One region of the Rhodopila sp. genome, then DNA from elsewhere that is predicted to be linked to it. Evidence: riboswitches for the same ligand, from Rfam matches in the RefSeq annotation. Region 1 holds a riboswitch; each other region holds the start of a gene.
The links. Region 1 has a riboswitch for cobalamin ahead of metE (5-methyltetrahydropteroyltriglutamate--homocysteine S-methyltransferase). Riboswitches for the same ligand answer to the same signal wherever they lie in the genome.
Positions count from the first base shown of each region.

Region 2: linked by a shared signal. The riboswitch ahead of ACQY4T_RS03380 (TonB-dependent receptor plug domain-containing protein) and the one ahead of metE (5-methyltetrahydropteroyltriglutamate--homocysteine S-methyltransferase) in region 1 are both predicted to bind cobalamin.
Region 3: linked by a shared signal. The riboswitch ahead of ACQY4T_RS03285 (BLUF domain-containing protein) and the one ahead of metE (5-methyltetrahydropteroyltriglutamate--homocysteine S-methyltransferase) in region 1 are both predicted to bind cobalamin.

Region 1 covers NZ_OZ255846.1:1,291,581-1,295,708, reverse strand. The annotation lists gene metE (5-methyltetrahydropteroyltriglutamate--homocysteine S-methyltransferase) at 217-2,562, opposite strand; cobalamin riboswitch at 2,677-2,921, opposite strand; gene ACQY4T_RS06575 (hypothetical protein) at 3,070-3,387, shown strand; gene ACQY4T_RS06570 (GIY-YIG nuclease family protein) at 3,486-3,959, shown strand.
Region 2 covers NZ_OZ255846.1:609,199-613,326, reverse strand. The annotation lists gene ACQY4T_RS03385 (DSD1 family PLP-dependent enzyme) at 1-295, shown strand, start outside; gene ACQY4T_RS03380 (TonB-dependent receptor plug domain-containing protein) at 354-2,351, opposite strand; cobalamin riboswitch at 2,435-2,623, opposite strand; gene ACQY4T_RS03375 (aminotransferase) at 2,722-3,888, opposite strand.
Region 3 covers NZ_OZ255846.1:584,856-588,983, reverse strand. The annotation lists gene ACQY4T_RS03290 (OmpA family protein) at 1-218, shown strand, start outside; gene ACQY4T_RS03285 (BLUF domain-containing protein) at 365-1,789, opposite strand; cobalamin riboswitch at 1,860-2,046, opposite strand; gene ACQY4T_RS03280 (PRC-barrel domain-containing protein) at 2,293-2,751, shown strand; gene ACQY4T_RS03275 (potassium transporter Kup) at 2,804-4,128, opposite strand, start outside.

The DNA of each region.
Region 1 (4,128 bases):
GCCGCGGGACACCTCGATGCATCGGCGTTCATCAGCGCCTATCCGCGTGCATCTGCGTTTCCCAATCTTCTCACCGATCGCATCGGTCCCGGTCACTCCAGGCAACCGAGCCTCCGCAAACAGCGATGCACCGCTGCCTGCACAGAGCCAACGCCAACGTCAGCACCCGCGATCAGGGGCCCCCAGCCATGACGTGGGCAACCGCGGGCGTTTAGCTCAAGACCCGGCCACCCCGCGCAGCACCCGCGCCGCCGCCACCAGATTCTCCAGCGCCGGCCTCACCTCTTCCCAGTTTCGCGTCTTCAGCCCGCAGTCCGGATTGACCCAGATCTGCCAGTCATCCAGCCGCTCGCGCGCCAGCCCAAGCAACTCGGTCATCTCGCCAACGTCCGGAACCCGAGGACTGTGGATATCCCACACCCCCGGCCCGATCTCCGCCGGATACCCCGCCGCCCCGGCCCCCCGCCGGGCGAACGCATCCAACAACTCCATCCGGCTGCGCGTGGTCTCGATCGAGATCGCGTCGGCGTCCATCTCCGCGATCGCCGCCATGATGTCGTTGAATTCCGAGTAGCACATATGGGTGTGGATACTGGTGTCATCCCGCACCCCACTGGTCGCCAGCCGGAAGCACGCCGCCGCCCAGCCCAGATAATCCGCCCAAGACTCCCTGCGCAGCGGTAACCCCTCGCGGAACGCCGGCTCATCGACCTGGATGACGCCGATGCCGGCCGCCTCCAGGTCCACCACCTCGTCGCGGATCGCCAGCGCGATCTGCCGGCACACCGTCGCCCGCGGCACGTCGTCGCGCACGAACGACCATTGCAGCAGCGTCACCGGCCCGGTCAGCATGCCCTTCATCGGCGCCTGCGTCCGCGATTGCGCATAGCCCGACCAGCGCACCGTCATCGCCCGAGGCCGCGCCACGTCGCCCCAGATGATCGGCGGCGCCACGCACCGGCTGCCGTACGACTGCACCCAGCCATGCCGAGTGAAGCCAAACCCATCGAGCTGCTCTGCGAAATACTTCACCATGTCGTTGCGCTCGAACTCGCCGTGCACCAGCACGTCCAGCCCGATCGCCTCCTGCCAGCGCACCGCGTCGTCGATCCAGCCCTCGATCAGGCCGTCATAGGCCGCCGAACTCAACTCGCCGCGCCCCAGCGACGCCCGAGCCCGGCGCACCTCCGCGGTCTGCGGGAACGAACCGATCGTGGTGGTCGGGAACCGAGGCAGCCGCAGCCGCGCCTGCTGCGCCGCCCGCCGCGTCGCATATGGATTGTCCCGCTGCTCCATCCCGGGTGTCAGCCCCGCCATCCGCGCCTGCACCGCGTCCCGGTGTACCGCCACGCTTGTCCGGCGCGACCGCACCGCGGCATCGCTGGCCGCCAACTGCCCAGCGATCGCCGCATCCCCCTCGTCCAGACCGCGACCCAGCGCCGCCACCTCGTCGAGCTTCTGTTCGGCGAACGCGAGCCAATCCGTCACCTCGGCGCCCAGCCCGGTTTCCTGTCGCATCCCGGTTTCCTGTCGCAGATCCACCGGCACATGCAGCAGGCTGCACGACGGCGCCACCATCAGCCGCCGATTGCCCCGCGCCGAGGCGACCGTCCGCAGCACCCCCAACGCCGCCCGCAGATCGCTGCGCCAGATGTTGCGCCCATCCACCACGCCCAGCGAAAGCCAGCGTTCGGCCGGCACCGCCTCTAGAACCGACTCCAGTTCCGCCGCCCCACGCACCAGATCGACATGCAGCCCAGCCACCGGCAGCGCCGCCGCGGTCGCCAGATTGTCCCCCAGCGGACCGAAATAGCTCGCCAGCAGAATATCCGGCGCCGGCCCCCGCCGCAGCGTGTCGTACGCCAGCCCGAACGCCGCGCGGGCCTTGGCCGACAAATCGAGCGCCAGCACCGGTTCGTCGATCTGCATCCAACTGGCATTCGCCGCCGCCAGCCCGCTCAACACCTCGGCATAGACCGGCAGCATCCGGTCCAGCAGATCCAGCGGATCGGAGCCGTCCGTCGTCTTGCTCAGCATCAGCAGGCTGACCGGACCCAGCAGCACCGGCCGGGTCCGGATCGACAGTGCCAGCGCCTCGCGGAATTGCTGCAGCGGCCGGTTCTCGGTCAGCACGAAACGATCATCCGCGCTCAGCCGAGGCACCAGATAATGGTAGTTGGTATCGAACCACTTGGTCATTTCCAGCGCCGGCAGGCCGGGCGCGATGCCGGCCGCCTGTTCCGCCGCAGTGCCGCGCGACCCCCGCGCCAGGGCGAAATAGCTCGCCAGCGAGACCGGGCCCTCGCGCCATCCATAGCCCGGGGGCACCGCACCCAGCATGCAGGCGGTATCCAGCACCTGGTCGTACAACGAGAAATCGCCGGACGGAACGTGCCCCATGCCGTGCCCCGCCTGCAGCTTCCAGTGCCGGCTGCGCAGGGACCGCGCGGCATCGTCTAGCCCGGCCGCGTCGATCTCGCCCGACCAAAACCGCTCCAGCGCGAATTTCAGTTCACGGCGATGGCCGATGCGCGGGAACCCAAGATTGCTTGCGATCGTCATGCCGGCCTCCGCTCGCTGCGGATGGACCCTGAGTCAGGGCAAGAATAGCGGCGAACGCCGCCGGAAATCGCGGACATGTCTGTCTCCGGCCTCCGGTGCACCCCGCCCGGCGGCATGGCTTGATCGACGACGGCAGGTCTCCTGGCTCACGGCGCCCGGGCAGCCCGCCCGGTTGCTCCGATCCTATCTTCCCGAACCTGAAGGCTCAGTGACCCGCCCCGAGGGGCGGACGGACCGGCATCTCGCCGCTGACAGTTGCGGGGGCAGCCACCGACTTGCCCCCGGACCAGCGGTCCAGCCGGGACGCACGGCGTTCCCTTTTCACCCGCTCGCGCGGGACCATCGACACATCAACATATGCTTATATCTTAGCGGCGGCAAGCCACTGCCGACCGTGGCAAGAGGTCGAATGGTCAATTGCGAATGATCGATTCTTAGAATGTCGGACGACGCGAGGTCTCCGCAATCCCGGGACCTCGCGTCTCAGTGAGACGCAGGATTTGCTGTTTGGGCGAAATGCCGGTGTTTCGCGCTGGTCTGCAACAGGTCTTGGAACAAGCCAACGCTCTGACCGATCCGATGACCGGTGAGCCTCGCGTGGCGTATTCATTCCGACACTACTTTGCGACTGTGCCGATCCAGAAGGGTCTGAGCGTCGCCCATATTGCCGACTGGCTGGGGACGTCGAGCGCGATGGTTGAGCGGCATTACAATCGCTTTCTGGTGCAACGCAACGCCCATCTCTACACCGGTTATGCGGATCGTCCGCCGACGTTCATCGACGAGCTCACTGGGGACGAGCCGATTTTCAGATTGCCGTCCTAGCCGTTAAATTGACCGCAATTCAGAGGCGAAAATAGGGTTGTCTATAAATAATCCAACTGGACAATCGCTAAAAAACTCGGCGTCTGCAAGGAGTTCGAATGATCAAAGCGTATGGCCTTCACTGGCACAGTGACAAGGTATTTTGGGGAAGACCAAGAGTTCCTGGAACGCTTTTGGGAGCCGTAAGCAGGACCAAATCGGCAAAACCAATCGACTTCAGAGATCAAAGAGGAATATATGCTTTATACGCAAATTATGATTTAGTCTACGTCGGCCAAGCCGGGAAAAACACTGGCGACAGACTGTTCAAGAGACTTCGAGCCCATAAGCGCGATCACTTGTCGGAACGCTGGAATCGCTTTTCTTGGTTCGGAACGCAGTGGGTCACGCAGCATGGCCTGTCGGCAGACATCGAGAAGTTGCACGGCAATGTTAGCCTCGTATTGGATATTTTGGAGGCCGTTGCTACCGCCATTGCCGAGCCCAGGCTGAACCTACAGCGAGGTAGATGGAGCAAAGTTCCGCAGTATTATCAATACGTTTCAAAAGAGGAGCAGGAGGAGGAGGAATGAAACGGGGGAACTGCACGCCACTAGTTCCTGCGGTACACGTTTCCACTTTGGCCTCAGCAATGCGACTCATTGGGTCTTTTAAGGTCGAATATATTTGCCGTCCTGCAACTGCCTCCCTTTTCGCGGAATGAACGCACTTCCGGTTAGCAAATTTTTAATCCTTACCGGC
Region 2 (4,128 bases), 680 kb from region 1:
GAGCCAGGCGCAGGCGGGCATCGCGGTCGTGGATACGGGGCACAAGGCGGTGGCGGTGGATTCCGGTTTGCCCACAGTCTGGCAGCGGCCGGACATTCGCTACACCAGCGCGTCAGACGAGCACGGCAAGCTGCAATACGGCAGCGAGACAGCATCGCCCAAGGTCGGCGAAAAACTGCGGCTGGTGCCCGGCCATTGCGACCCGACGGTGGACAAGTTCGACTGGTATGTCGGCGTGCGCAACGGCCGCGTAGAGTGCCTGTGGCCAGTAGCCGCGCGCGGTGGCCTGAGCTGAATCAGCGGGATCAAAGGGTGCGTCGCACCCTTTGCGGGTTCGGGCAGAGCCCGACTTGCTACAGCCGCAACCGGATGCCGGCCAGCGCAGTCGGCCCGGGAATCTGATAGCCATTCACCGGCTCGAACTTCGAATAGAAGATGTTCCAGCCGTTGGCGTAAAGCTCGACACGCGGCGTCAGCCGGTAGTTGACCGCGAGGTTGGCGACCAGTCCATGCTGGCCGACACCCGGTTGCAAGCTGCTGTTGCCGCTATCATCAATCAAGAAATCCCGGTCGGATCCGGTATATATGATTGTGGTGACAACGCTCAGGCCGGTTAAAGGCCGTATCGTCACGTCGGCGGATGCCTGGTTCTGCGGCCTGCGCAGCAATTGGGAGCCTTGGCCAGCCGGTTCGCCGTCCGAGGCGGTGTTGAGGAAGCTGTAGGTGGCGTGCAGATCGATCCAGTACGCCGGGCGCACGGTTGCCTCGGTCTCCACGCCGTGCAGATGGGCCGAGGCCAGGTTCACCTCGGTATTCATCGTCTCGGAGGTTGGGACATTCACCAGCAGGTCACGGATGCGCTGGTCGTAGTAGGTCGCCCCAAGGGTCGCGAAATTGGGTCGCCCGGCGGCCGCAATATCGCTGGTAAAGCCGGCTTCCCAGCCCTGTGACTGTTCCGGTTTCAGATTCGGATTGCCGACATAGCCGAAAGAGTCGACCCCGAATCTATCAAACAAGGACGGCGCTCGGAACGCGGTTCCATAGGCGACCTTCAGGTGCGTGGCGATCTGCTTCAGGTCGTAGACACCGCCGATCCGCCAGGTGGTCGGCGCGTTTTGATCCACCCAATCCTGCCGCACCTGTGCGGTGAGCGCCAGCCGTTGCAGCAGCGTGGTCTGCAGCCCGGCATAGGCTGCGTGGGTGGACATATAGGCCGACGTGCCCTGGGCGAACGGGAACCCGGCAAAATTTTCATTGACCCGGACCTTGGCGGTGTCACCGGTAAATTCATAGCCGAAGGTCATCGCGCTGGCGGACAACCCGGGTACCGCAATGACATCGTCCAGATGCAGCGTGTTGTTCCACTGCAGATCGGTGCGGTATGAATGGTAGCGTGAATCCGATGTTGCCTGGTTCGGATCGGCCGGCGCCAGCGGCTCCAGATAGCGCCGATCATCCTGCAACTGTCCCAGAAACACCCCGGTTTCCAGTTGGCCGTTGAACAGATGGGTGGTGCCGCCGATGCGACCCAGCACGGAGCTCGCTTGGCCGTTGGAGTTCGAGTCATCGAATGTCGGGGTGCCGAGTGTGTTGAAACCGAAATAGCTGGTGTCGGCGCGCAGAAACAGCGACAGCCGAGTACCTTCGACCGGTGTATAGCCAAGATTGAGGGTCAGGATACGGTCGCGGAACCCTTGCGGCACATCGGTGTAGGAACTCTCCCGTTGCGGCAGGGCATCGTAGCCGCGCTGCGACTGCGATTCGGCGGTGATGGCGAAATCGACCGGCCCCTGGATGCCGCTCGCGGTCAGATTGCCGCGCAGCAGTGCCGGATAACCGCCGGCCAGGTCGCCGCTCCAATGCACCCCCGGCTGGGAGCCACGGCGGGAAATCAGGTTGATCACCCCGCCGATCGCCCCCGACCCGTAGAGCGCCGCCATCGGGCCGCGGATGATCTCGATCCGCTCGACGTCGGACAAGGTATCGACGCCGAAATTGAACGCCGAGGTCGGATCAGCGGCGTCGTTGATCGGCATCCCGTCGCGCAGCACCAGGACGTGGTCGGAGTTCGTGCCGCGGAGAAACACACTGGTCTGACCGCCGGGGCCGCCGGACGGGCTGACATGCAGGCCGGGAACGTCAGTGAGCGCTTCGGCGATGGTGTTATAGCCGTGTGCCTCGATCGTTGCTCGATCAATGATGGTGACGCCGGCCGGAATCTGTTCGACCGGAGTCGGCACCCGCGTCGCGGTCACCACCGTTTCGGGTATGGCAAGCTGAGCGTCCTCGGCTCTTGCCGCTGTTATCGACAGCAAGGCAAGTGACAGGCAGATCGCGCGACCAAGGCGCATGCGGTTACTCCATCGACCGTTGTGTCGATTGCCCGCATACGGGTTTCTCCCCGCAGCCCCGGTTCACCTCGCCCGGAGCACACGCGCAGTCTCGATGCCGGCCGGTCTCCTGGCTCGCGGGTCTTGGCCTGGGTCCACCTTCTCGCCCGGGGAGGCACCTCCTGGGGGCAATGGCATAAGGACCTGGCTCGCCGCTTACAGTTGCGAGGGCAGCCGCCGTTCGGCAGTTCCCGTTTCAGCCCATGCGGGCCACCGTCATCTGAGGTGCATTGTTAAGCACTGATGCTTCGGCTGGAAAAGTGCCGATGCCGAAGTCATGCGCCCGCATACGCCGGCGGTTCGTGGTTTCGGTCGCCTCCGAGACGCGGCATCATCGGGCCGCAAAATGACTTTTCAGGCGGTCGATCGCCTGTTGCAGCACCTCGAGCCGTTTGCAGAAGGCGAAGCGGGCGTAATGCCGCGGTGCGCCCGGTTGCTCATAGAACGCCGAGACAGGGATCGCCGTCACCCCGGCCTGTTCGGTGATGTGGCGGCAAAACGCGACGTCGTCGCCGGCAAAACCAAGCGGGGTGAAATCGGCGGTAAGAAAGTAGGTGCCGTGGGTCGGAAGGACAGAGAATCCGATCGAGGCCAGGCCCTGGGCAAGCTGGTCCCGCCGTGCCTGGAGATTGCGCGACAGGGAGGCGAAGTAGGCATCGTCCTTGGCCAGGCCGACCGCAACCGCGCGTTGCAGGTTGGGCGCGGTGGTGAAGGTAAGGTTCTGATGGGCCTTTTGCACCAGTGGCGTCAGGGCCGCGTTGGCTGTCACATAGCCGACTTTCCATCCGGTCAGCGAAAACGTCTTGCCGGCGCTGCCGATCCGCATGGTTCGCTGGCCCATGTCGGGCAGCGTCATCAGTGGAATGTGCCTGGCCCCGTCAAATGTCAGGTGTTCGTAGACTTCATCGCAGATCGCGTAGGTGTCGTGGCGGGTGACCAGATCGGCGATGAAGCCCAGTTCGTCGGCGGTGAACACCTTGCCGCAGGGGTTCATCGGCGAGTTGAAAAGGATCGCCTTGGTATTGGCGCCGAATGCGTGCGCGAGTTCGTTGAACGGCAGGTCCCAGTGCGGCGGCGACAGGCGTACGATGCGCGGTATCCCGCCCAGCATGCGAACCACCGGCACGTAGGTGTCGTAGAGCGGCTCGATCAGGACGACCTCATCGCCGGGGTCGACGACCGCCATCAAGCTGGCGGTGATCGCCTCGGTGGCGCCGGATGTCACCGTGACGTCGCGCATCCCGTCAATGTCGAGGCCATAAAAGCGGCGGTTCGCCGCGGCGACGGCCTGGCGCAAGTCAGCCACGCCCGGCATCGGCGGATACTGATTGCGGCCGTCGCGCAATGCGTCGCAGGCGGCCTGCACGATGTCGGCCGGACCGTCGGTGTCGGGGAAGCCTTGACCAAGATTGATCGCCCGATATTCGGTGGCGAGCGCCGACATCACCGTGAAGATGGTGGTGCCGATCGATCCCAGGTAGCTGTTCGCGCCGCGCATCGGTCATGCTCCGTCGTGGTTTAGCCGCGCGAGACTGGCCGCGCGAGACATTGAACTGCCGTCCTCAACTTGCACTGGAAAGACCTGGAGGCAAGCATAGCGGCCGGCTATATTGACTCCACCCGATGCATAAAAAACGGGCGACATGCATCCGTTTCCTCTGCGCAAATAAGCGGCAATCGGTTGCGCCCCGTTGTCGCGACCCGAAGCGCCGTCGGTATAGAACTGCCGGGCCCGGGC
Region 3 (4,128 bases), 710 kb from region 1:
TCGAAGTGAACGGTTACACCGATACCTCCGGCACGCCGCGCTACAACCTTGGGCTTTCCGAACGAAGGGCGCGCGCCGTAGCCGGCGAGTTGATCCGAGACGGCGTGCCGCAGAACGCGATCGATGTCCACGGATTGGGTGAGACCCACTTGCTGGTGTCGACCGGACCCGGGGTTCGCGAGCCGCAAAACCGGCGGGTCGAGATCATCGTCCGCTGATCGCCGCGCGGATGGCTCGGCGGTCGGTCATCCGATCGCCGGGCCTTTCGGCTTTGAATACAGCCTAACAGTGTCCGGCTATCGGCCTTATCGCATCATCGCGCGGGTAAACCGTTCCACCCGCGCGTTCATCGGCTGATATTCAGCTAGGCGGGCTGCGGGTAGCTGTGTTGTGTTGCCAACGACTTCGGCGCAGTCGGCGCGCCCTGGATTGTCGGCTGAGCACGATTATTCTCCGCCGTGAGCAGGATGGCTCGTCTGATCTGCAAAGCCGTGGTAATTGCGGTGTCGGCTCCCACGGCGTCGCAATCCGCGCTTTGGTCGGCGAACAGGCGACCGCTGACCACAATAGCGAGGTTCGGGTTGAGAGACGCCGAGCGCGCGGCGGCAATGGTCCTGGAAATCCGCCCTAGCCAGTGTTCGCGGCGCAACGCGGAACTCAGCGAGAGATCCAGCGCATCGAACCAGGTGGCTGCCAGCAGCGCCTGCAGCGCTGCGTCATCGGCAGGATAGCCGAAGCGTGGCGCCCAGCCCGCGTGCCACAGTACTTCCGCATCCAGAACCGCGCCCAAAGTGTGCAGCTCGCCGGGCTGAGTCACCAGCAGCACATCGGGCGCGGACGGCATCGGCCGCGATCGGGGAGGATTGCTGGCACCCAATACCCGGATCGCGGTCTGCAATCGGCAGAGTCCGAAGCCCACGTCGACTTCGCTGCACCGATCTTGGCTGAACAAGTCGCCCAACCTGCGCGCCGCTGGCTCGAACAACCTGGAATAAAGCCGCAAATCTGAGCGCTCGCCGGCCTGGATCTGCTTGATCAGTTGAAGTGCTGCTGCCGGGTCAGATCCGATCAGCAGATGCGCCAGCTGGTCGGCCCGCCCATCAAGCAGTCCTGGTGGCGGTATCCGCGAGCCACCTGCCAGTGCTCGCCTGACCGCCACCCGCGGCATCACTGTTTGCATGATCAGGTTCTGCAGGATCGTCGCCGTCGGTTCATGAGAAGGCGGCGGGGCAAAGCCAGATGCGGCGATGCTGCTGACTGCCAATGCCGGTTTTCGTGGTGCCAGCCTGGCAAGCAACGCTGGTGCGGCATCCGGATCTCGGCGCAGATCGAGAATAAGCCGCCTGGGCGGTTGAACGACGTCGTGCTTCCAAGCGCCGGCACGACCGCCCATCGTCACCAACTGCATGCTCCAGTCGCCGAAACAGCGAGCAGCGATCGGCTGGTTGTGCAGCACGTGAATATCGGTATGGCGAACATCGTTCAAGATCGACCGCATGATCCTGGCCAGGCTTTCACGCGGTCCTTCCAGCCATTGGAAGAAACGCGAACCGTCATACAGCACCAGCCCGGTGATGCATTCGGCACGGTTGCGAGCCTGTGCCGCCTGGGTCAATCGATGCAAATCCAATCCGGATAGCGGACGCACTGCCCGGCTGCGATAAACCATGGTCGCCAAAGCGGCCGTTGCCGTTGAGCCAACACCAGCAGACGCTGTGCTGGCGTTGGGTGTCGAGGCGTGGGTATCCAGCATGGCCGCTCCCCATCGTTTCTTGCCGATCGGGGACACCCGAATGCAGATCTCTGGTCCGCGGCATACGCCACGCCCGGCACGCCTGCATCCGACCGGTGCACCCCGCCCGTGGATTGTTGCTGCGGCAGGTCTCCTGGCTCGCGGGTCAACGCAACCGTCCGGCCTTTTCCGAGGCGCCGTGATGGACAGCCGCTCGCCGCTTACAGTTGCGGGGGCAGCTCCGGCATCGCACCGGCTTCCCTCTTAGCTTCGCGCTGTTCCAAACACGAAGAACCGAAGCGCTAAAACTTTTCCGAGGTTCGCGCTCGCCGTCAAGGGCCATTGACATCGGGTACGTCAACACCTGGGGACAAAGCGGCAAAATCCGTCGATGTGTGACAATCATGTCGGTTCGCGGGAAGACCGTCGCCGGCGCTTTATCTTCGCGCCAGGACGACCTACGGTTCGACGCTAATCCAAATGCCGCCAATGCCTGGCCTGCCCTGCCGGGAGGCCCGGTCCTTTGATCTCGGCAATCCCCTCAAACGCAAGGAGCCGCCATGATCCGCCCGGCCCGTCTCAGTCTTGTCGCCTTGCTCGGCGCGCTTGGATCAGCGCGGGCACAAGCCCCGCCACAGCCGCCAAATGCACAACCCCCGACTGCGCCGGCCGCGACCGCGGCGGCGAACCTGCCGGGTACGCCGAAAAGCGCCGATCTTGTGGTCGCGACAGTAAAGCTGCAGGGCGGCTTGCGTGCCAGCAGGCTGATTGGGTCGGCGGTTTACAACGACCAGAACGAAAAGGTCGGGAGCGTCGACGACCTGATCGTCAAAGAGGGTGACCGGATCGTCATGGCGGTGGTCTCGGTCGGCGGATTTCTGGGGATTGGCAACAAGCTGGTCGCGGTGCCATATCAGCAGTTGCACATCGAGAACAGTCAGGCCGGCACCAAGGTGACAATGCCGGGCGCCAGCAAGGACGCCCTGAACGCCATGCCGACCTTTACCTACAGCGGATAAGTCAGCGCTGGCCGAGGACCGGCCGGCATGGCCGGCAGCCGTGCCGTTGCCATCAGATCGTGATCCGCACCCCCAGCTCCACCACGCGATCGCTGGGGATGCGGAAGAACTCCGTCGCCGGCACCGCGTTGCGCGCCATGACCAGGAACAGCGCGCGGCGCCACCATGACAGTTTCGGTGCCATACCCGGGACCAGCACCTCGCGACCGAGGAAATAGCTCGCCTGGGTGACCCGGACATTGAGCTGATCGGTGAGTTCCTCCAGCGCGCGTGGAATGTTGGGGCTTTCCATGAAGCCGTAGCGCAGGATCACCCGGTGGATGCCGGGCGCCAGTTGCGCCACCTCGGCGCGGCGGCGCGGCGAGACCTCCGGCACATCCTCGTTCTGCACGGTCACGAACAGGACGTTCTCATGCAGCACCTTGTTGTGCTTGAGGTTGTGCAGCAGTGAGGTCGGCACGTAGTCGGGATTGCTGGTCATGAACACCGCCAGGCCGGGGACGCGGATGATCCTGGACTGCGGCAGTCGGGCCAGGAACGGCGCCAAAGGCATGCTGGACTGCTTCCAGCGCGACAACAGCAGGTCGCGGCCTTGCTTCCAGGACGTCATCATCACGGTCAGGCCGATGCCCAGCACCAGCGGCACCCAACCGCCTTCGAAGATCTTCACCGTGTTGGCGCTGAAGAACACGATATCGACCAGGAACAGGCCGCCGAATACCGAAATCGCGGCGGCGCGCGACCAGTGGAACTGGCGACGGAACACCACCATCGCCAGCACCGCGGTACATAGGAACGTTCCGGTGACTGCGATGCCGTAGGCAGAGGCGAGGTTGTCGGACGTCTTGAACGCCAGTACCAACAGCACGACGCCAATCGCCAGCGCGATGTTGACCTGCGGGACGTAGATCTGACCCTCCTCCATATTCGAGGTATGCCGCACCATCATGCGCGGCAGGAAGCCAAGCTGCATGCATTGGCGAGCCACCGAGAACGCACCGGAAATCACCGCCTGGCTGGCGATCACGGTGGCCACGGTCGCCAGCAGCACCATCGGCAGCCGCAGCCAGACCGGGTCGAGCAGAAAGAACGGGTTGGCGATCGCCGCCTGGTCGCGCAGAATCAGTGCACCCTGGCCAAAATAGTTCAGGATCAGGCAGGGCAGCACGAAACCGAGCCAACTGAGCCGGATCGGTCGGGCACCGAAATGCCCCATGTCGGCATACAGCGCCTCCGCCCCGGTGACGCACAACACCACGGCGCCAAGCACGAAGAACGCCATGCCCTTGTACTGGATGCATAGCGCCACCGCGTAGCTGGGCGAGATCGCGAGCAGAATGAATGGATGGGGAATGATCTCGCCCAGCCCGGTCAGTC